Linked DNA regions of Asticcacaulis excentricus CB 48. The protein of the gene in region 1 interacts with the protein of each later gene in a pairwise test. Links are inferred from orthologs where the notes say so. Each region holds a gene or a part of one and is shown on either strand. Other genes may lie near its edges.

Region 1 (9,217 bases):
AAAATGTCCGCGTGTCGCGCGTCGCCATTGCGCAAGGCAATCTGACCATCCGTGTTGATGAGCGCCCGTTCGTGAGCCAACCAGCTCCCTTCTCGCAAGGCCAGACGACAGCCGTGCCAGACAGTTCGGTCAGTGTTGAGGAAGAAAAAGGCAAACGCTTGTTTGAGCTTCAGGAAACGACCTCACTAACGGACCTGGTCAATGGTTTGAACGCTCTGGGTGTCAGCCCGCGCGATATGATCTCCATTCTGCAAACCATCAAGGCTTCCGGGGCCTTACAAGCCGACATCGAGGTTATGTAATCCGATGAGCGCTATGGACACCAATCTCTCTACCACTTTGGACTTCAAACCCCTGTCCGTGTCTGCGACCAAGGCGCGCGATCCGAAGGCCGTCGGCACGGACTTCGAAAACATGGTCATTTCGCAACTGCTAAAGCCCATGTTTGAAGGCCTGACCACAGACGGCATGTTCGGGGGCGGCGAAGGTGAAGAGGCTTTTCGTTCCGTCTATCTCGACGCCCTGGCCGGTCAGGTGGTAAAATCCGGCGGGGTCGGTATTTCCGCTCAGGTTCAGAAACAACTGCTTGCCCTACAGGAGGCGCACTCATGAGCATTTCCGCCCGCGACGCCGATGACTATGCCGCGCAGCTTCTGGTTCTCACCGAGCGCCTGACCGAACGCCTGACCGATGAAACCGAGGCGCTCGAGGCGCACCGTCCACTCGATATCCGCGAGTCGGTCGAAGAAACGCGCAGCCTGTCGGCTCTTTATCGTCAGGAAAGCGCCCGCCTCAAGGCCGATCCGTCGCGCCTTACAGGAGTGAGCTCTGCACACAAGCAAAGCCTGCGCAAGGCAACCGAAGCCTTTGTGGCCATATCGGAGCGCCATGCCCGTGCCGTCGAGGCCGCCAAGACGATCTCCGAAGGCCTGATGAAGGCCATAGCCGACTCATTGAACGAAACGCGCAAACCCAGCCTGACCTACGGCCCGGGTGCCTCTATCAGGGATCGTGCACCTCAGTCACTGAACTACGGCTTGAAGGCGTAAAATTCAGAAACCGGTGTCATTTCTTCGTTGTAGCTTAAGCATGTGTTCACAAGGATACGCTACCAATGGTGGCGACTGTCGGGAAACGAACCATGTCTGCACGCCTTGTCACGCGCCTTCGTCACTATGTTTCGCATAAAAACGGCAACACAACGCTAGCCTTTGCCCTGTCCTTGGTGGCCGTTGCGGGAGCTGTTGGCGGCGCTGTCGATATGCACGCGGCCTATTCCGTGAGAGCGCAATTACAAGACGCCATGGACGCCTCTGTGCTCGGCGGGCTTCGTCAGGAACAGGTGCAACGCAGTGACGTAGCGACGCGCATATTCAAATCGAACCTGCCCGCCTCGATGAGCGTAACCCCCAAATACGTCACGGACGAGACCACGCTGACAGGCACTGCCGTATATGACAGCCCTACAGTCCTGCTGGGTCTGCTGGGTATTTCCAGCTTAAAGATCAACGTCACCGCCACAGCCATCGGCAAGGCCAGCAGCCAGGGCCCCTGTATTCAGGTGCTTGATCCGTCGGGCAGTCAAGCGCTGTTGGTCAATTCCGGCGCCAAAATAACCGCGCCCAACTGCGAAATTCAGGTGCGCTCCAAAGGCAATCCGGCTGCCATCTTCAATTCGGGCTCCAGCCTGAACTTCAAGAAGGTGTGCATCGAAGGCAGTACTGTCATTCGTAACTCGACCACGGTTGATCGCCTGAGCCTATCGTGCCCCACCGTTGCCGATCAGTGGGCTGCGCTTATCCCGACCGTGGCCAGTACGCCGTGCACGGTGTCGAATGGCAACTATAACACCAGCAACGTCAGCCTCACCCCGGGTGTCTATTGCGGCTGGTTCAACTTCAACAATTCGTCGGCTACGGTCAGCTTTGCTCCCGGCCTGTACGTCATCCGCAGCGGCGGCTGGAACGTCAATGGCGGGACGTGGACGGGCAAGGGCGTGACCTTCTATTTCGAAGACACCTCGAAAATCCAGTTCAACTCCGGCATTTCCGCCGACCTGACCGCGCCCGACACGGGCACATACAAAAATCTGCTGTTCTTTGAGAAGCCGGGTCTGAGCAATACCGACTTTATCTTCAACAACGCCGTAGCCAACCATATGGACGGCGTGATCTGGCTTCCCAGCCGCAACGTCACTTTTAATGCGCAATCAAAAATGAGCAGCGACAAGCTGTCGATGGTGATGAACCGGCTGATCCTGAACAATACAACCTGGAACCTTGAACCCATTACCGCCTCTTCCGGTAGCGGTGGGGCTCTGACCAACATACGCCTATTGAAATAACGGAATGATTCCTGATAGATCCTTCGGCTCAGGCCGCCATTGAGGCGGCGGATTACTCCTGCGGAGTGTGTCTTTGCGGGTCTTCGCGACTGCGATTTACCCTTTGCCAGTATTCGGTGTTGCCCTGTTTGCTTTGTAGCGACGCTGGAATGCATTGTCGGTGATCTGCTCGTCCCAATAGGGCTGATCTCCGGGTTTGATCGAAAGGTGGCGGTTTTTCCCCTCGCCGCGCGCCGGACAGTCTGGCGGCAAGATGCTGCCCTCCACCAAGGCTCGGCGACAGGCCTGTACGTGTCGCAAAGTAGCTCCCAAGGCCTCACTCGACACCGCATCAGCCGCTTCGGGCGGCGGCTCTCCCCTGACCGTAGTCCGTAGCGCGACCTCTAGGGACACGGCCTTCGAGGTTTCCTGACGATTAGGTGTCTTTCGCTTCCGGAACACCGGCCTTTCGGGCCCAGGCCCCTTACGCTTGAGCACAGGGAGCGCAAAGCCTATCTCGGAAATTACGGGGTCCTAGGCCTTGGTTTGCTCGCGCCGTGACACCAGGAACAACAGAGCCAGCACCAAATGCGCCGCGACGACGATCAGCGCCGCTAGCCCCACGTGCCGCCATTGAATGATGTGATGAGCGATACATTCAGACCTTTACGAGGCGGGCCACGGTCGCAGTTTTTACAAAAGCGTTCGCAAAACGTTCTTGCGCCCCCTCCGCAAATCAGGCAGTGAACCCGCAAACCTCTGCTGACACTTTTTCGACGCCGCCATTATACCTATATGGTGGAATTGCCTCCCCGGATGGATATGCGTAATGGCCGATAGCGGACACGACAAGGATATGCTGATGAGCAGCTCAAACCTGATGCAGGGCTTCATCAAGGTGCGCGGCGCGCGCGAGCATAATCTCAAGGGCGTAGATGTTGATATCCCGCGCGGCAAACTCGTGGTGCTGACCGGCCTGTCGGGATCGGGCAAGTCGTCACTTGCCTTCGACACGATCTATGCAGAGGGGCAGCGGCGGTACGTCGAGTCGCTGTCGGCCTATGCCCGGCAATTCCTCGAGCTAATGTCCAAGCCCGATGTGGATTTGATCGAGGGCCTATCGCCGGCTATTTCCATCGAGCAGAAAACGACGTCCAAAAATCCCCGTTCGACCGTCGGCACGGTGACGGAAATCCACGACTATATGCGCCTTCTTTGGGCGCGCACCGGCGTCCCCTATTCCCCCGCCACTGGCCTGCCCATTGAGAGCCAGACCATTTCGCAGATGGTCGATAAGATCATGGCCTTGCCCGAAGGGACGCGTCTGCTGCTGCTGGCCCCTTTCGTGCGCGGGCGCAAAGGCGAGTACAAGAAAGAAATCGCCGATCTTCAGCGTCAGGGCTTTCAGCGTCTGAAAATCAATGGCCAATATTACGCCATCGAAGACGCCCCTAAGCTCGACAAGAAGTACAAGCACGATATTGACGTCGTGGTGGACCGCGTGGTGGTCAAAAGCGGCCTGATGCAGCGTCTGGCTGACAGTCTGGAAACGGCGCTTCGGCTGGCCGACGGTCTTGCCATTGCCGAATATGCCGATATCGCCGAAGGAGAAACGGAGCCGAAGCGCCTGATTTTCTCGGAAAAATTCGCCTGCCCGGTCTCCGGCTTTACCATTGCCGAGATCGAACCGCGCCTGTTCTCGTTCAACAATCCATTCGGGGCCTGCCCGACCTGCGATGGGCTTGGAGTCAAACTGACTTTCGACCGCTCGTTGATTGTGCCCGATGAGTCGTTGAGCCTCAAGGATGGAGCCATTGCGCCGTGGGCGAAGGGCCCCTCGCCCCTTTACGCGCAGACGCTTGAGGCCTTGTCCGGCCATTACGACTTCAAAATGGACACCAAATGGCGCGCTTTGACGCCGGAAGCGCAGGACGTCATACTGCTGGGATCTGGCTCGGAAAAGATCAAGTTCGTCTATCAAGACGGCTCGCGCCGCTACGACGTGACCAAGCCGTTTGAAGGCGTCATCCCCAACATGGAACGCCGCTACCGCGAAACCGACTCGTCGTGGGTGCGCGAAGACCTCAGCCGCTATCAGGCCGAAACCCCGTGCGAGGCCTGCGGCGGAAAGCGTCTCAAACCCGAAGCCTTGGCCGTCAAGGTCAATGCGAAAGACATCGCAGAAATCTCCGGTCTGTCGATCAAGAAGGCGCACGACTGGTTCGCCGACCTGCAAAACCATCTGAGCGAAAAACAGATGGATATTGCGCGGCGCGTCCTGAAAGAAATCCTTGACCGCCTAAACTTCCTCAATGCGGTGGGGCTCGACTATCTCAACCTGTCGCGCAATTCCGGCACCTTGTCCGGCGGCGAAAGCCAACGCATCCGTCTGGCGTCACAGATCGGTTCCGGCCTGACCGGCGTGCTCTATGTGCTGGATGAACCCTCCATCGGCCTGCATCAGCGCGACAATGACCGTCTGCTCGACAGCCTAAAAGGGCTGCGCGATCTGGGCAATTCGGTGTTGGTGGTCGAACACGACGAAGACGCCATCCTCACCGCCGACTATGTGATCGACATGGGCCCCGCCGCTGGTGTGCACGGCGGGCAGGTGGTGGCCGAAGGCACGCCCGAAGATATCAAGTCGAATCCCAACTCGCTGACTGGGCAATACCTTACGGGGAAGCGGGAAATTCCCCTCTTTTTCTCTAAGGATACAGACAATGAGCGCCGTCCCATCAACAAGAAAAAGATGCTCAAGGTTATCGGGGCGCGCGGCAACAATCTGAAAAACGTCACCGGAGAAATCCCGGTAGGAGTGATGACCTGCATCACCGGTGTATCTGGCGGGGGCAAATCGACCTTTACGCTCGAAACCCTACACAAGGCGGCGGCGCGGCGGCTGAACAACGCTTCGGCCAATCCTGCCGCTCATGATAAGATTGAGGGGCTTGAGTTTTTCGACAAGGTGGTAGAGATCGACCAGTCGCCTATCGGCCGTACACCTCGCTCCAACCCCGCCACTTATACCGGGGCCTTCGGGCCGATCCGCGACTGGTACGCCGGCCTTCCGGAATCTAAGGCGCGCGGCTATGGGCCGGGCCGCTTCTCCTTCAACGTCAAGGGTGGGCGCTGCGAAGCCTGTCAGGGCGACGGCGTCATCAAAATCGAGATGCACTTCCTGCCGGACGTCTATGTCACATGCGACGTTTGCAAGGGTAAGCGCTATAATCGCGAGACTCTGGAGATCGTTTTCAAGGGCCATTCCATCGCCGATGTGCTGGACATGACGGTCGAGGAAGGCGCCGAAGCCTTCAAGGCAGTGCCTTCCATCCGCGACAAGCTGGAGACGCTAAAGCGCGTCGGGCTGGGCTATATCAAGATCGGCCAGCAGGCGACCACCCTGTCGGGCGGCGAGGCGCAGCGCGTAAAGTTGTCGAAAGAGCTGTCGAAGCGCGCCACGGGCAAGACCTTGTATATTCTCGATGAGCCAACCACGGGCCTGCACTTCGAAGATACACGAAAGCTGCTGGAGGTGCTTCACGAATTGACCGACCACGGCAACACCACCATTGTGATCGAACACAATCTGGACGTCATCAAAACGGCTGACTGGTTGCTCGACTTTGGCCCGGAAGGCGGCGACGGTGGCGGTGAGATCGTGGCCTATGGCAGCCCGGAAAAGGTGGCAGACAATCCGAAGTCGTGGACCGGCAAATACCTGAAAGACATTCTAGCCCGGCATACGGCGCGGAAATGACACTGCATTAGCCGAGAAAGTCCCAAAAAGTATAGCCAGTCACCCCGGCTTGCTCTTCAGAGCTTTTGTGCTTTTCGTAGCAAATCGGCTTCACATCCGCTGAAAGTGAACACTGCGTTAACCCTGTTGCGGCATTGAATCGAACATCGTCACTCTCGATTCGAGTTCCCCATGCGCCGCTCTGTTTTGCTTTTTACGGTTGCTGCCTTCGCCCTGATGAGCGTGGGCTTGTCTGCTTGCAGCAAATCTAAGGCGGAGCACGGCGATCCTCATGCCGAAGCCACGGGCGATCATGGGGGCGGGGACCACGGCGGTGATGGTCACGGTGCAGCCAAAGGCGACGTCACTCACTGGAGCTATGAAGGGGATGACGGCCCGGCGCACTGGGGCGATCTGAGCACTGAGAACAAGGCCTGCAAGACCGGCCCCCGTCAGTCACCTATCAATCTCAGCGGCGTGGCGGCCCCCAAATCGGTGAATCTGACGCTCGACTATACCTCGTCCCCGGCCAAGATCCAGAACCTGGGGCACGCCATTCAGGTCTCCCCCACCGATGGCGGCGGCGTAGTGATGGACGGCGTGCGCTATAAGCTGGTGCAGTTCCACTTCCACACCCCGTCCGAACACACCATCGACGGTCACCGCGCGGCCATCGAAACCCACTTTGTTCATAAGAATGACAAGGGCGACCTTCTGGTCATCGGTGTCCTATCGGATGTCGGCGTGGCTGATCCGATGCTGGCCCCCATCTGGACGTGGTTGCCGACGGATCCGGGCCCGGCGGCCCTGATACCCGACCTACTGGTAAATGCGCGCGATTTGATGCCCGCAACTGAAGAATTCTATGCCTATTCCGGTTCGCTCACCACACCGCCATGCACGGAAAAAGTCACCTGGCTGGTCTATGCCTCGCCGCTATCGATTTCACCGGAACAGGTAGACGCCTATCAGCGACTGACCGGGCCGAATGCCCGCCCCATTCAGCAGCCACAAGGCCGCGACATCTTGCACCTTGTCGGAAGTTGATCAGGTGTTCGGCGTATTTTTCAACGTTTGGTAAGCCGCGGCGACCGCTCCAATCATGATCGCCGTGGTAAGGGGCGCAATCACCCCATTGACCGCCAAATAAACCCCCGTCAACGGTTCCATGAGATTGGCCAGCTGCGAAACGTCTGGTTGTGGCACGTCTTCGACCGAGGCGACATCACGCCCCGTAACCAGCACCGCCAGCGCCATATAGACGGTCTGCGCCAGCATACTAACCACAAGCGCCATCAGAAATGCTACGGCAAAGCCGCCCAGCAGGGACCAGAAACGTCCCTGTGTCAGTTTCAAGGAACCCGTCAGATTGAAATGGCCCTCATCGAAGCTCTGCACGCTGACCATAGACAGCCGCACCATAAGCCAGATGTTGAAAATCATGGCAGCAATGGCCGTCAGCACACCAACCACCGGAGCGACTGCTTGAGACACCGCACCGACGAGAAGCGATAGTAGGCCACCCAGTATGGCCAGAACGACCGTAATTAGAAGCGTCACGACGATAATGACCACAGCCAAGACAAAGGATAGCGCCATCTGACGCACCTCATCAGCCCCCAGACGCAGAAAGCCGAACTGGGGCGAATGTCCGCCAAGCACAGCCCGATAGACAGCGCAGGTGATAATCGCCGAAAATACAAGGGTGACCATCAGAGCTAGAACATAGGCCGGTCCCAGACGCACGAGCAGCTCAGCTGCCTTTTCCGGCTCGTTCGGCACCTGCCCCTGAATCAGAGCGTTCCATTCCGGCCCGGCCACCGACATCAAAAGCGCCGTCGAAAGGATTAACGCCACCAGCAGAACCGCGCCCCACCACGCAATTAGGATGGGCCGCTCACGGATGATACGGAAGCCTTCAAAGGCAAAATCAACGGACGAGGCCATGCACGGAACCGGGGAAAGAGAACGACCTATCCCTTAGCGCGAAGTGCGCTGATTTGCCTATAGGCGGAAGCCAAAAAAGAGATGCTGAGCGGCATGAAGACGCCGACGCCAAGAGCCAGATTGATCACACCCCCTAGTGGCAGGCCGGCAACGACCACAATTGGCGGCATCAGGCTGCTGAGGACGATAAACGGTAACAGGATATAGCCGTAACCGAGGCCCAGCTTGACGGTCTGACCCGACGATAGGCTAAGGGCATTGAGCGACACCAGCCGATGTTCGGCCACCGTAGCGGCGCGGTGTAGCCACAGCTTTACGGTCAGGATGCTAAGCGTCAGAAGAACGGCGATGATCGCAATGCCGACCACGACCCCTTGCGGTTGGGCGCCTTCGATTAGGGTGCGCAGCAAAGCCTGCGGCGTGCGAAAGCTATCTTCGGGCAAGCCCGCCGCCCCCATAAACAGAGCCAGCACCACGGCGCCCGCGATAAACACGATCGACCAGAACAGCAAAACCAGCGCGCTCGCCCCCAGCAAGCGACGTTCGGCCCGGCCGAACTGCAAGCCGCCAAAACCCAGACCTTCGGCCGCGGCAAAACGCTCTCCAAACAGCGCGACGCGGTATAGAGCCCCCGCTGCCGCTGTATGCGCAATCACACCGACCACAATAAGGCCACGCCGCAGCCACACATCAAGGTGCGGTAGATGCCCCAGCAGCAGGATAACAAATAGAACACCCAGAACCGGGCCTGCCTTACGCCACAAAAGCGGCAGGCTCTGCCCGGCCATCTTCAGCGCACCGATCAGATGAAAGGCCGTGCCGAAACTCATCGTCGAAATCCCCAAAAGCCCGATAACCCGCAGCGTTAACCCTAAGCAGGGGACACTGTTAAACAAATCCTTTCCCTTTAAAAGGGCAAAGACAACCTCCCTTATGTTTTTCATCGAGACCGTGACATCGCCATACGATCTCATTATATGACCCGCATGACAGTCCAACCCGTACACATCATTGGCGGCGGCCTCGCCGGTTCCGAAGCCGCCTGGCAACTGGCTCAGGCCGGCATCCCCGTCATTATCCACGAAATGCGCGGCATCAAGCCGACCGACGCACACCAGACCGATGGCCTCGCCGAACTGGTTTGCTCCAACTCGTTCCGCTCCGACGACTGGGAATATAATGCGGTGGGCCTACTGCACGCCGAGATG
Region 2 (8,679 bases), 600 kb from region 1 along the record:
CGACATCTGACGGGCGCGTTCTTCGCGGGTCTTCATGGTGGCGGCTTCGATTTCGGCGAGACGCAGCTTTTCTTCGGCATTGGCCTTGAAGACATTGAGGCTGTCTACGACCGACTTCAGTTCATCGCCACGCGCCAGCGATTGAATGTCCACATTCAGGTTGCCGCGTGCCAGTTCTTCGGTGGTCTTGGCGATGCGGTTGATGCCGGTCACCGTAGCGCGCGAGAAGACGAACGCGATACCGCAGGACAGGGCAGCCATGATGGCGGCGAAGACGGTCAGCATGGAGATGCCAGCGGTCTGTGCCGTACGGGCGGCTTCGGCGTCTGCCTTAGCCTGGGCGACCTGACCGGCGATGATTTTGTCCGAGATTTGCGACATCTTGGCGTAGCCTTCGTCGAACTGCGACATCAGCGGCGCGACAGAGGGGAAATCGACGGTCATGACCGAGCCGGCGAATTCCACGGCTTCCTTATAGGTCTTGACCTCCTTGCCAAGGTCTTCGAGGTCTTTCTTCTTGGTGGCGTCGCTGGTGGCACCGGCCATTGCCTTAATGCTGGTTTCGATCTTACCAAGGTCCTGCACGACCAGGGCGACCTTCTGATCGGCATTGGTGCCAGCGCCCGACGCCTGATCGGTCATGGCGCGGAACAGCTGGCCATTGGCTTCCTTAATGGCCGACTTGATGTCGCCCATGGCCTGAACGGCCGGGAGGCTCTGGGTATTGATGTTTTCGATCGCCTTGCCTTGCGTGTTCATCACGGTTACGGCCCCGAAGGCCAGCGCGACGATCAGCGCAGTAGCGACGGCGGCCGGAGTCATGAACTTCAGCGTGAAGGACAGGTTGGAGATGCTCAGCTTGCCGCCGGCAGATTTCGACTTAGTCATTATGGCCCCTGACAATCTAGTGTCTGCTTTTCCGTTGCGGTGTTTTGAGGGCCGCACGGAGAAATGGTTTTTCTGGGGTCTCGGTGCGTGATCCAACTACAGGCACGACTCACCACGCTTCCGCAAATCCCGGATTGGCAGGTAGGGTGTCAGAACATAGTTGTTGAAACCCTAACATCCGTGATTTTTTTCGTCTTACAATAAAACGGCGGTAACCTTAATGAAAACAGCGCCTAAGGTTGAACCTCGGCGCTGTGATGTCGTTTTTTCGTTCAGAAAATCGCCCGGTTAAGGCTTCGCCGGCGCTGCCGTTTTCACGGCCTGGGTGAGCGTCTGAGCGTCCTCGCCCTTAACTTGTGACGACAGCGCGACGGCCTTTACAGCGCTATCCTTGCTGGCGTCCCGCAGATGGGTGAGGGCGTCAGAGGCCTTGGTCTCCACCGGGGCCGCGGGTAGGGCAGAGGGTTCCGTCGTCTCGTTCACCTGCTCCAGAGTTGGCGCCGCCGAAGGGCGGACCTGATCCGCCGCGGCCAGCATCTGCGCGCCACGGCTGGAGAACTGATAGAAGGCGTGATTACCGATGGTGGCGGTGCGCTGCATCCGCACGGACCAATCGGGCGAGATACCCAGAACGTGGAAATGGGTCGAAGCGCCGACCGACTTCATCACATAACCATCAAGCGCATCTTCGGCGATGGTGCGGGCGCGCTTCCACGCCCAGCTTTCGACGCGGTTGGACATGATGCCGTTGCAGGTGAAGCTGAACTGACAGCCGGTGCGCTTCACCGCGCCCTGATAGACCACATTACAGATGGTCTTGGGGTAGGCGGGGTGACGCACGCGGTTCAGGATGACCTGAGCCACGGCGCGTTGACCGGAATCGGTTTCGCCGCGCGCTTCGTAATAGACGGCCTGAGTCAGGCAATCGAGGTCGGAGGCGGAGCGGTTCTTGAGATCAAAGGGCGAGGCCGGGGCCGTGCGCGACGGCGCGCGCATCAGGCCCAGATCGAGGCTGGCTTTCAGCACCGGTGCGGAGGCGGCTTCGGCCTTGTGCGCGCGGGCCGGGCCGACCAGAGACGCAAACAGGTCGGTGCGCTGACGGTCTTGACGCAGACGCATCGTGGCCACAGGCGAGGTATAGGATTCATGACGCATAACAAGCGCGATGGCGCGGCGGTCCAGATCGTCCTGAAGCGCGGCGACGCTCTTCTGGCCGTCCATGTGGCGCAGACGATCCGCACCATAGGAGTGATCATTCAGGCTCATCAGGCTTTCGGCCTGTTCGCGGATTTGCGCGTCGCGCGTCAGCTTACCGCCTAACCAGGCGGAGCCGAATGCAGCTGTCAGCATGAGGCTGGAGCCGCCCGCGGCGGTCAACAGGCGCATCTGACGGCGCGTAAGAGACAGGTTCAGACCCAAAGGTGTCTTGTCCTCAGTAACGAGAGCGCACCGCGCTCCCTGACAGAGGGCAACCCCACCATACATTCTATAGAATGCATCAGGCCGTTTCACGAGACGAAAACGCAGCCTTCCGGGGGCGCCGGAGCCGACGAAGCACCTAAGCTGGTGTCCGTCGACGGCCCGTCTTATAGCCAGAAATGTGGCAAAAATGTGTTTACGCGCCAATCGCCTAAAAAGAGCATCAGTTCAGAGGGGGAGCATGTGAGAAAATTTCTCACGCAATGCCTATTTTTTATCAAGATGTGCCCCGCAATGACTTTTTATTTTATGAAGTATTGAAGAGATAAGCTTGACCGCTATTTTCTTACGATATTCATGAATGTGCCTTTCGGTTTTGCGATAATTACAATTTAACGAAGGTTACTGACGTTACGCAAAAGTGAAACTGAAATGCTGACATGTATAGAACGGCGTTATCTTAAATTGGTGGTTTCAAGGCACTGGAATCCCGAATGAATCCGCCTCAGGTAGGGTGTCACGAAAACTTGAAGCGCGCCAAACAGCCAATCCGGCCGTGGCGCGCAAAAGCCGCGGGTCGCCCCTTTTCATTTTTTCGCAGGACGCTATGCTGTGTTCATGAACCGTTCTCATCTCGCTCGCCTCATTTTCGAAGATGTTCGCTGTCACGCCGCCGATGTCGGCGCGCAGGACTTCCCGCCCGCTCTGTGGTCGCCGCACCGCCCCGACCGGCCGCAAAAGTCGGAGGGCGGGCGGCGTTTCGTGCTGCATTCGGCCTATGAACCGGCTGGGGACCAGCCAGCGGCCATTGCGGAGCTGGTCGAAGGGGCAAATGCAGCAGAGCGTGACCAGGTGCTTCTCGGCGTCACCGGGTCGGGCAAGACCTTCACCATGGCCAAGGTGATCGAGCAGACGCAGCGACCGGCGTTGATTCTGGCGCATAACAAGACGCTGGCGGCGCAGCTTTATAGTGAGTTCAAGGCCTTCTTTCCGGAAAACGCGGTTGAGTATTTTGTCTCCTACTACGACTACTACCAACCCGAAGCCTACGTGCCGCGTACGGATACTTATATAGAGAAGGACTCGTCGATCAACGAACAGATCGACCGTATGCGCCACGCAGCGACGCGCGCCATCCTTGAGCGCGATGACGTAATCGTGGTGGCGTCGGTGTCGTGCATCTACGGTATCGGTTCGGTCGAAACCTATACGGCGATGACCTTTGAACTGAAAGTGGGGCAGACCATCGACGAGGCGCAGTTACGCGCAGATCTGGTGGCGCTGCAATACAAACGCAATGACGCGGCCTTTGAGCGAGGGACTTTCCGCCGCCGCGGTGACGTCATCGAAATCTTCCCGGCCCACTACGAAGACCGCGCTTGGCGGGTGTCCTTGTTTGGGGATGAGATAGAGGCCTTGACGGAGTTCGACCCGCTGACCGGCAAGAAGACAGCGGACCTAAAAGACCTCAAAGTCTATGCCGCCAGCCACTATGTGACGCCGCGCCCGACGCTACGTCAGGCGATCGACCGCATCAAGGCGGAACTGAAACTGCGGCTGGATCAGCTTCATGCCGAGGGTAAACTGCTAGAGGCGCAACGCCTTGAGCAGCGGACCACTTTTGACCTTGAGATGATGGAAGCCACAGGGGCCTGTGCGGGTATCGAAAACTATTCGCGCTATCTGACCGGACGGGCACCGGGTGAGCCGCCGCCAACCTTCTTTGAATACCTGCCGGAAAATGCTTTGCTGTTTGTCGATGAAAGCCACGTCACCGTGCCGCAGATCGGCGGCATGTATCGCGGAGACTTTGCACGAAAGTCTGTTCTGGCTGAATATGGCTTCCGCCTGCCGTCTTGTATGGATAACCGCCCGCTCAAGTTTGAGGAGTGGGAGGCAATGCGGCCTCAGACCGTCCACGTTTCGGCCACGCCGGGCAATTGGGAGATGGAACAAACGGGCGGCGTGTTTACCGAACAGGTAATCCGCCCGACCGGCCTGATCGACCCGCCGGTCGAAATCCGCCCTGTTTCGACCGGTGGTGCCAATCAGGTCGATGACGTGATTGCTGAGGTGCGCGAAGTCGCGAAGAACGGTTATCGCTCTTTGGTCACGGTGCTGACCAAGAAGATGGCGGAAAACCTGACCGAATATATGCACGAACAGGGTATCCGCGTGCGTTACATGCACTCTGATATCGACACGCTTGAGCGTATCGAAATTATCCGCGACCTGCGCCTTGGCGCGTTTGATGTCCTAGTTGGGATCAACCTGCTGCGCGAAGGCCTCGACATCCCCGAATGTGGCTTTGTGGCCATACTCGATGCCGACAAAGAGGGCTTCCTGCGCTCGGAGACCTCGCTCATTCAGACCATCGGGCGGGCGGCGCGTAACGTCGAAGGCCGTGTCATTCTTTATGCTGACAAGATGACGGGGTCGATGGAACGGGCGCTGGCCGAAACCAGCCGCCGCCGTGAAAAGCAGATGGCCTACAATGCCGAACACGGCATCACGCCGGAAAGCGTTAAGCGCGGTATTTCCGATATTCTGGATAGTCCTTACGAAAAGGCTGACAGGGTACAGGTGCCAGTGGGCGTGGCGGCAAAGGACTCCAAACCCTTCCTGGGTTCCAATTTTCAGGCGACGCTCAAGGACCTGGAGACGCGCATGCGCGAGGCGGCGGGCAATCTGGAGTTCGAAGAAGCGGCTCGCATGCGCGACGAAATCAAGCGTCTTAAGCTGCTCGATCTGGAGTTCGCCAAGGACATGATTGGGGACCCTGCGACATAAGTTTATTGCCAGATCGCTTCTGAAGCGTCTCAATCCTGTACTGAGGATTGTGTGTCACGCCCCTGTTACGAAAATGTGCCAGTTTGAAACGAAACCGGCTGGATTTTCGCGACGAAATGCCTCACTCTGTGGTCCGGCCTGTGCATAACTCTTGGTTGGGTCCCCGTCACGTTTCAATTTGGCTGTGTAACGACATCCGGGGCGCATAGAGAAGAGGTTGGGGTGTGATATGCGTAGAACCAGATTGAATGTGGTGCCACCCTCGGCGAAGGGGGGCGTGATCGAAGCCGAGATGATGGGGGGCATGGGCGAGCCCGCTCATGAGGTCATTAATGTCGTGCCTGTACCGCTAAACAATACGAACAGCCTGCAATCGCTGGTCGATGCGACGATTTCGGCGCGCGAAAGCCGCACCCAGCGCGTGCGTCGCCTTCAGGAAGAGGCCAAGTCGCTGGCACGTGAACAGATTTCCGAGCTGGAAATCCTGATCGATGCGACGGCCAAGATGGCGCATGAAATCGCCGAAGGTGGCGAGGCCTATCCGGTGGGTGCACGTGAACTTAGCCGCCGTTTGGCTGACGAACTGCCGCGCACGCTGCAAACGCTACGCATCGTCGCCAAAAAGAGCCTTTGAACCTGTATTTTGCAGGTCCTGCGGCAATAAGGTTCATAATTCGACTCGCCTGTCTGGGGTTTTACGCTTACATCTGTGACTTCCATTTCGGGACAGGGATGCACAGGACATGGCGGCGTATGTAAAGTCAGGTGTGGTTCTCTCTTGGCTTGCCGTTGTCGGGCTGATGTCTGGCTGTGGCAAAAAAGAACAGCCCCCCGCGCCTGAGCCCACACCAGCCTCGGCTTCTGTGGCCGCACCCCCGGCCAAACCGCAGGAGCCGCTGCCGACGCGTCAGCCCGGCCTGTGGGAAACGACGCTCAGCGAAGAGGGCTCGGAAAGTCAGGCCCAGACCATGCGCATCTGCCTCGACGCGGCCACCGAGAAGGAGTTGGGCATTACCGGCACTGATCTTAATGGCAATCGCTGCCGCAATACGGCGGTTAGCCATCTGGACGACGGTTCGTGGGGCATCCTCGCTGAATGCAACATGGGGTCGGGCGGTAAGATGGAGGTTTCGGGTAGCATCACCGGCGACTATACGCGCGACTACACAATGACGCTGCGGTCTCAGACAACGGGAGCCTCGCTGGCGCATATGAACCGCGTGGTCAACATGACGATTAGATCCAAACGTCTCGGCGCTTGCAAGGCCGATCAGAAGCCCGGCGATGTGACCCTGCCCGGCGGTGACGTCAGCTTCAACCTGTTCGATATGGCTGGCCGTGAGCCGGGCCCGCCCAAATAGGTTAAACCAGCCAGCTCTTGGGATTGGGGATCGGGCGTTTGTGGAAGACGTGGTTGAAGCCCAAAGTGCAACGGCCTACGATCCACAGGAATAGGGCGAAGACGAGGATCAGCACGACACCGCCCAGCACCATGCTCGACATAATCGGTGAAGTCAGCAGCACAACCAGTGGCACGAAGGCCCCGATACCCACCCAGAAGGTCTTTTTCTGAAAGGCATAGTGGGTCTTCAGCCAGTCGGGCGCATCGTCCTGAAACAGGTATATCAGGGTGATGGCTATGACGCCCGAAATCCCGCCGACGATCAGGAAAAACAACAGCAGATAGTTGACGATGGGGATGATCGTCGTGTCGCTGAGTTTGGTGCGGGTGGCGGGCACAGTCATTTTAAATCCGGATCCAGTTCGGGTACCAGAACAAGCACGTCCGTCACGCCTATATCAAGCCCCATCTGCGACAAAAGCGTCGTAATCTGCCCCCGGTGGTGCGTTTGGTGATTGAACACGTGACTCAGCACCAGCCCCAGCGGCTTGGTATGGGCATCGCCATTCACACGTCGATAGGTGACGGGCGTGTCGAGATGGGCCTCGTTTAGGCTCTCGATATAGCTGAGCCAGAGATCATCCATTTCTCTACGCACCGGTGCAAAGGCGCTCAGTTCACTATACAGCGTATCATTCAGGCCCCTGGGCTGCGGCAGGGCCTTGGCGGCCGACAGCGCAGAGCCGGTCGCATGGCCACTCAAACGTCCCATCCAAAGCAAGTCCGCCACGATCAGGTGGTTGAGCGTTCCCCATACCGAGCCGAAAAAGGCTTTCGTATTGGTGTGAAAATCGGCTTCGGGATGCGCCGCCATCAGCTCCAGCAGCTTGGCGTTCATCCACTGGTTATAGTGGGCCATCAGGCTCAGATGCGCCAGATGGTTCATTTGCGCATCACCACCGTGCAGCCTGAACGTTCGGCATCGGCCAGAGCTTCGGGTTTGGAGATGCGGATGCGCACCTCCTCGGCCTGCGGCAGGGCCAGCACAGCCTCTGCCAGGTCCTCAGCCAGGGTTTCGACGAGCTTGATATGACCGCGCGCAATAAGGTCACGTGCCAGATTGCCGACCATTTCGTAGTTCAGCGTGTCTTTCAGGCCCTTGATCAAGTGCAGGCCGATACGGATATCGGCATCGATGATCAGGGGTTGGGTGCGACCGTGCTCGTAGTCGTAGACGCCGATGGCGGCTTCGACCTTCAGGCCTTCGACAAAGACATGGCGGCTGATCAAAGGCATGGGTCGCTCTTTTTCTGCCAGTCTTCGGGTGGCAAGAGGTCGTTGATCGACAAATCGGCTCGATGACACCAGTCGGCCAGACGCGGGCCGTGGATGAGGTCTTCGGGCGTCAGGATGACCGTATTGGTCGGGGTTTCTTCGATTTCAAAGCGCACGCACTCAAAGTCCGGCACTTGAGCGGACAAGATGGCGTTCAGCTTGTGATAGAGGGCTAATGCTACGGCTTCGGTCGTAGGGTCGCCCGGAATGATCAGCAGACGCGGCAGAAGATCGGGCTCATGCGCCTGAAAGAAGCCGATCAGCGGGTCATCGGCGCCAAGTTGAAAGGCGTGATCGAGCGCTTCATCGACGAAGCGATGCCAGTCGCGCTTAAGCGCATCAAAGCTCTGGGCGTAGTTGGATTGGCCCCACTTTACCGTATCCGGCGATTTGGCCTTCAGTGACACGCGCACGAATTCATTATGGCCATGCGGGGTCGCGCACTTCGACGAACGGTCGGCGCGCAACCGGTGAGCCATGGAAAAACGACGGGTGAACTGAATTTGCACAGACAGGGGCCTTCTTTTAAGCCGCAGCTAAAAGCGCAAAAGCCTGCGTGAGTCAAATCACGCGCAGTGTCTGGACGTGATGGCCACAAAAAACACGAAAAGAGTAGAGTCGGAGCGTGCTCACCTGAAGGGCTGTTAGCCTCGTTCTGGGGCGAATTTCAAAGCGCTTCGCCCGAGGCTTTCATACAACGCATTTGGCAACGCATTTGGCAACGCATTTGGCTTTTCGTGTTCTTCGTGGTGAAGACATGCTGCCAAATCTTACCACGCACCGATCTTGGCGTCCTGACGATGGTGGTCCTCTTCGGCCAGCAGGCGGATGGCTTCCAGCGCTGCCATACACCCCATACCGGCCGCCGTGACCGCCTGACGGTAGACGTCGTCCGTTACATCGCC

What was found.
Region 2: the proteins of uvrA (region 1) and uvrB interact in binary tests that used the Escherichia coli proteins (3 or more experiments, as listed by UniProt). The link is inferred for Asticcacaulis excentricus CB 48 from one-to-one orthologs.

The regions. Positions count from the first base shown.
Region 1 is NC_014816.1:1,312,601-1,321,817, reverse strand. The notes cover bases 2,807-6,283. They hold uvrA (excinuclease ABC subunit UvrA), read left to right. Parts: upstream 2,807-3,203; coding sequence 3,204-6,083; downstream 6,084-6,283. Other genes in these bases: ASTEX_RS06185 (carbonic anhydrase), read left to right, coding at 6,255-6,283. Outside these bases: ASTEX_RS06210 (flagellar basal body P-ring protein FlgI), read left to right, coding at 1-302; ASTEX_RS06205 (rod-binding protein), read left to right, coding at 316-612; ASTEX_RS06200 (hypothetical protein), read left to right, coding at 609-1,049; ASTEX_RS06195 (pilus assembly protein TadG-related protein), read left to right, coding at 1,142-2,344; more of ASTEX_RS06185, read left to right, coding at 6,284-7,109; ASTEX_RS06180 (hypothetical protein), read right to left, coding at 7,110-8,009; ASTEX_RS06175 (hypothetical protein), read right to left, coding at 8,036-8,839; methylenetetrahydrofolate--tRNA-(uracil(54)-C(5))-methyltransferase (FADH(2)-oxidizing) TrmFO, read left to right, coding at 8,987-9,217. UniProt on the Escherichia coli protein: The UvrABC repair system catalyzes the recognition and processing of DNA lesions. UvrA is an ATPase and a DNA-binding protein. A damage recognition complex composed of 2 UvrA and 2 UvrB subunits scans DNA for abnormalities.
Region 2 is NC_014816.1:710,030-718,708, forward strand. What follows is about bases 2,573-5,511. They hold uvrB (excinuclease ABC subunit UvrB), read left to right. Parts: upstream 2,573-2,925; coding sequence 2,926-5,097; downstream 5,098-5,511. Other genes in these bases: ASTEX_RS20800 (hypothetical protein), read left to right, coding at 5,327-5,511. Also shown: ASTEX_RS03310 (methyl-accepting chemotaxis protein), read right to left, coding at 1-888; ASTEX_RS20795 (cell wall hydrolase), read right to left, coding at 1,177-2,274; more of ASTEX_RS20800, read left to right, coding at 5,512-5,731; ASTEX_RS03330 (DUF3617 domain-containing protein), read left to right, coding at 5,841-6,458; ASTEX_RS03335 (DUF4870 family protein), read right to left, coding at 6,460-6,843; ASTEX_RS03340 (DinB family protein), read right to left, coding at 6,840-7,385; folB (dihydroneopterin aldolase), read right to left, coding at 7,382-7,735; ASTEX_RS03350 (6-pyruvoyl trahydropterin synthase family protein), read right to left, coding at 7,726-8,283; trxB (thioredoxin-disulfide reductase), read right to left, coding at 8,545-8,679. UniProt on the Escherichia coli protein: The UvrABC repair system catalyzes the recognition and processing of DNA lesions. A damage recognition complex composed of 2 UvrA and 2 UvrB subunits scans DNA for abnormalities.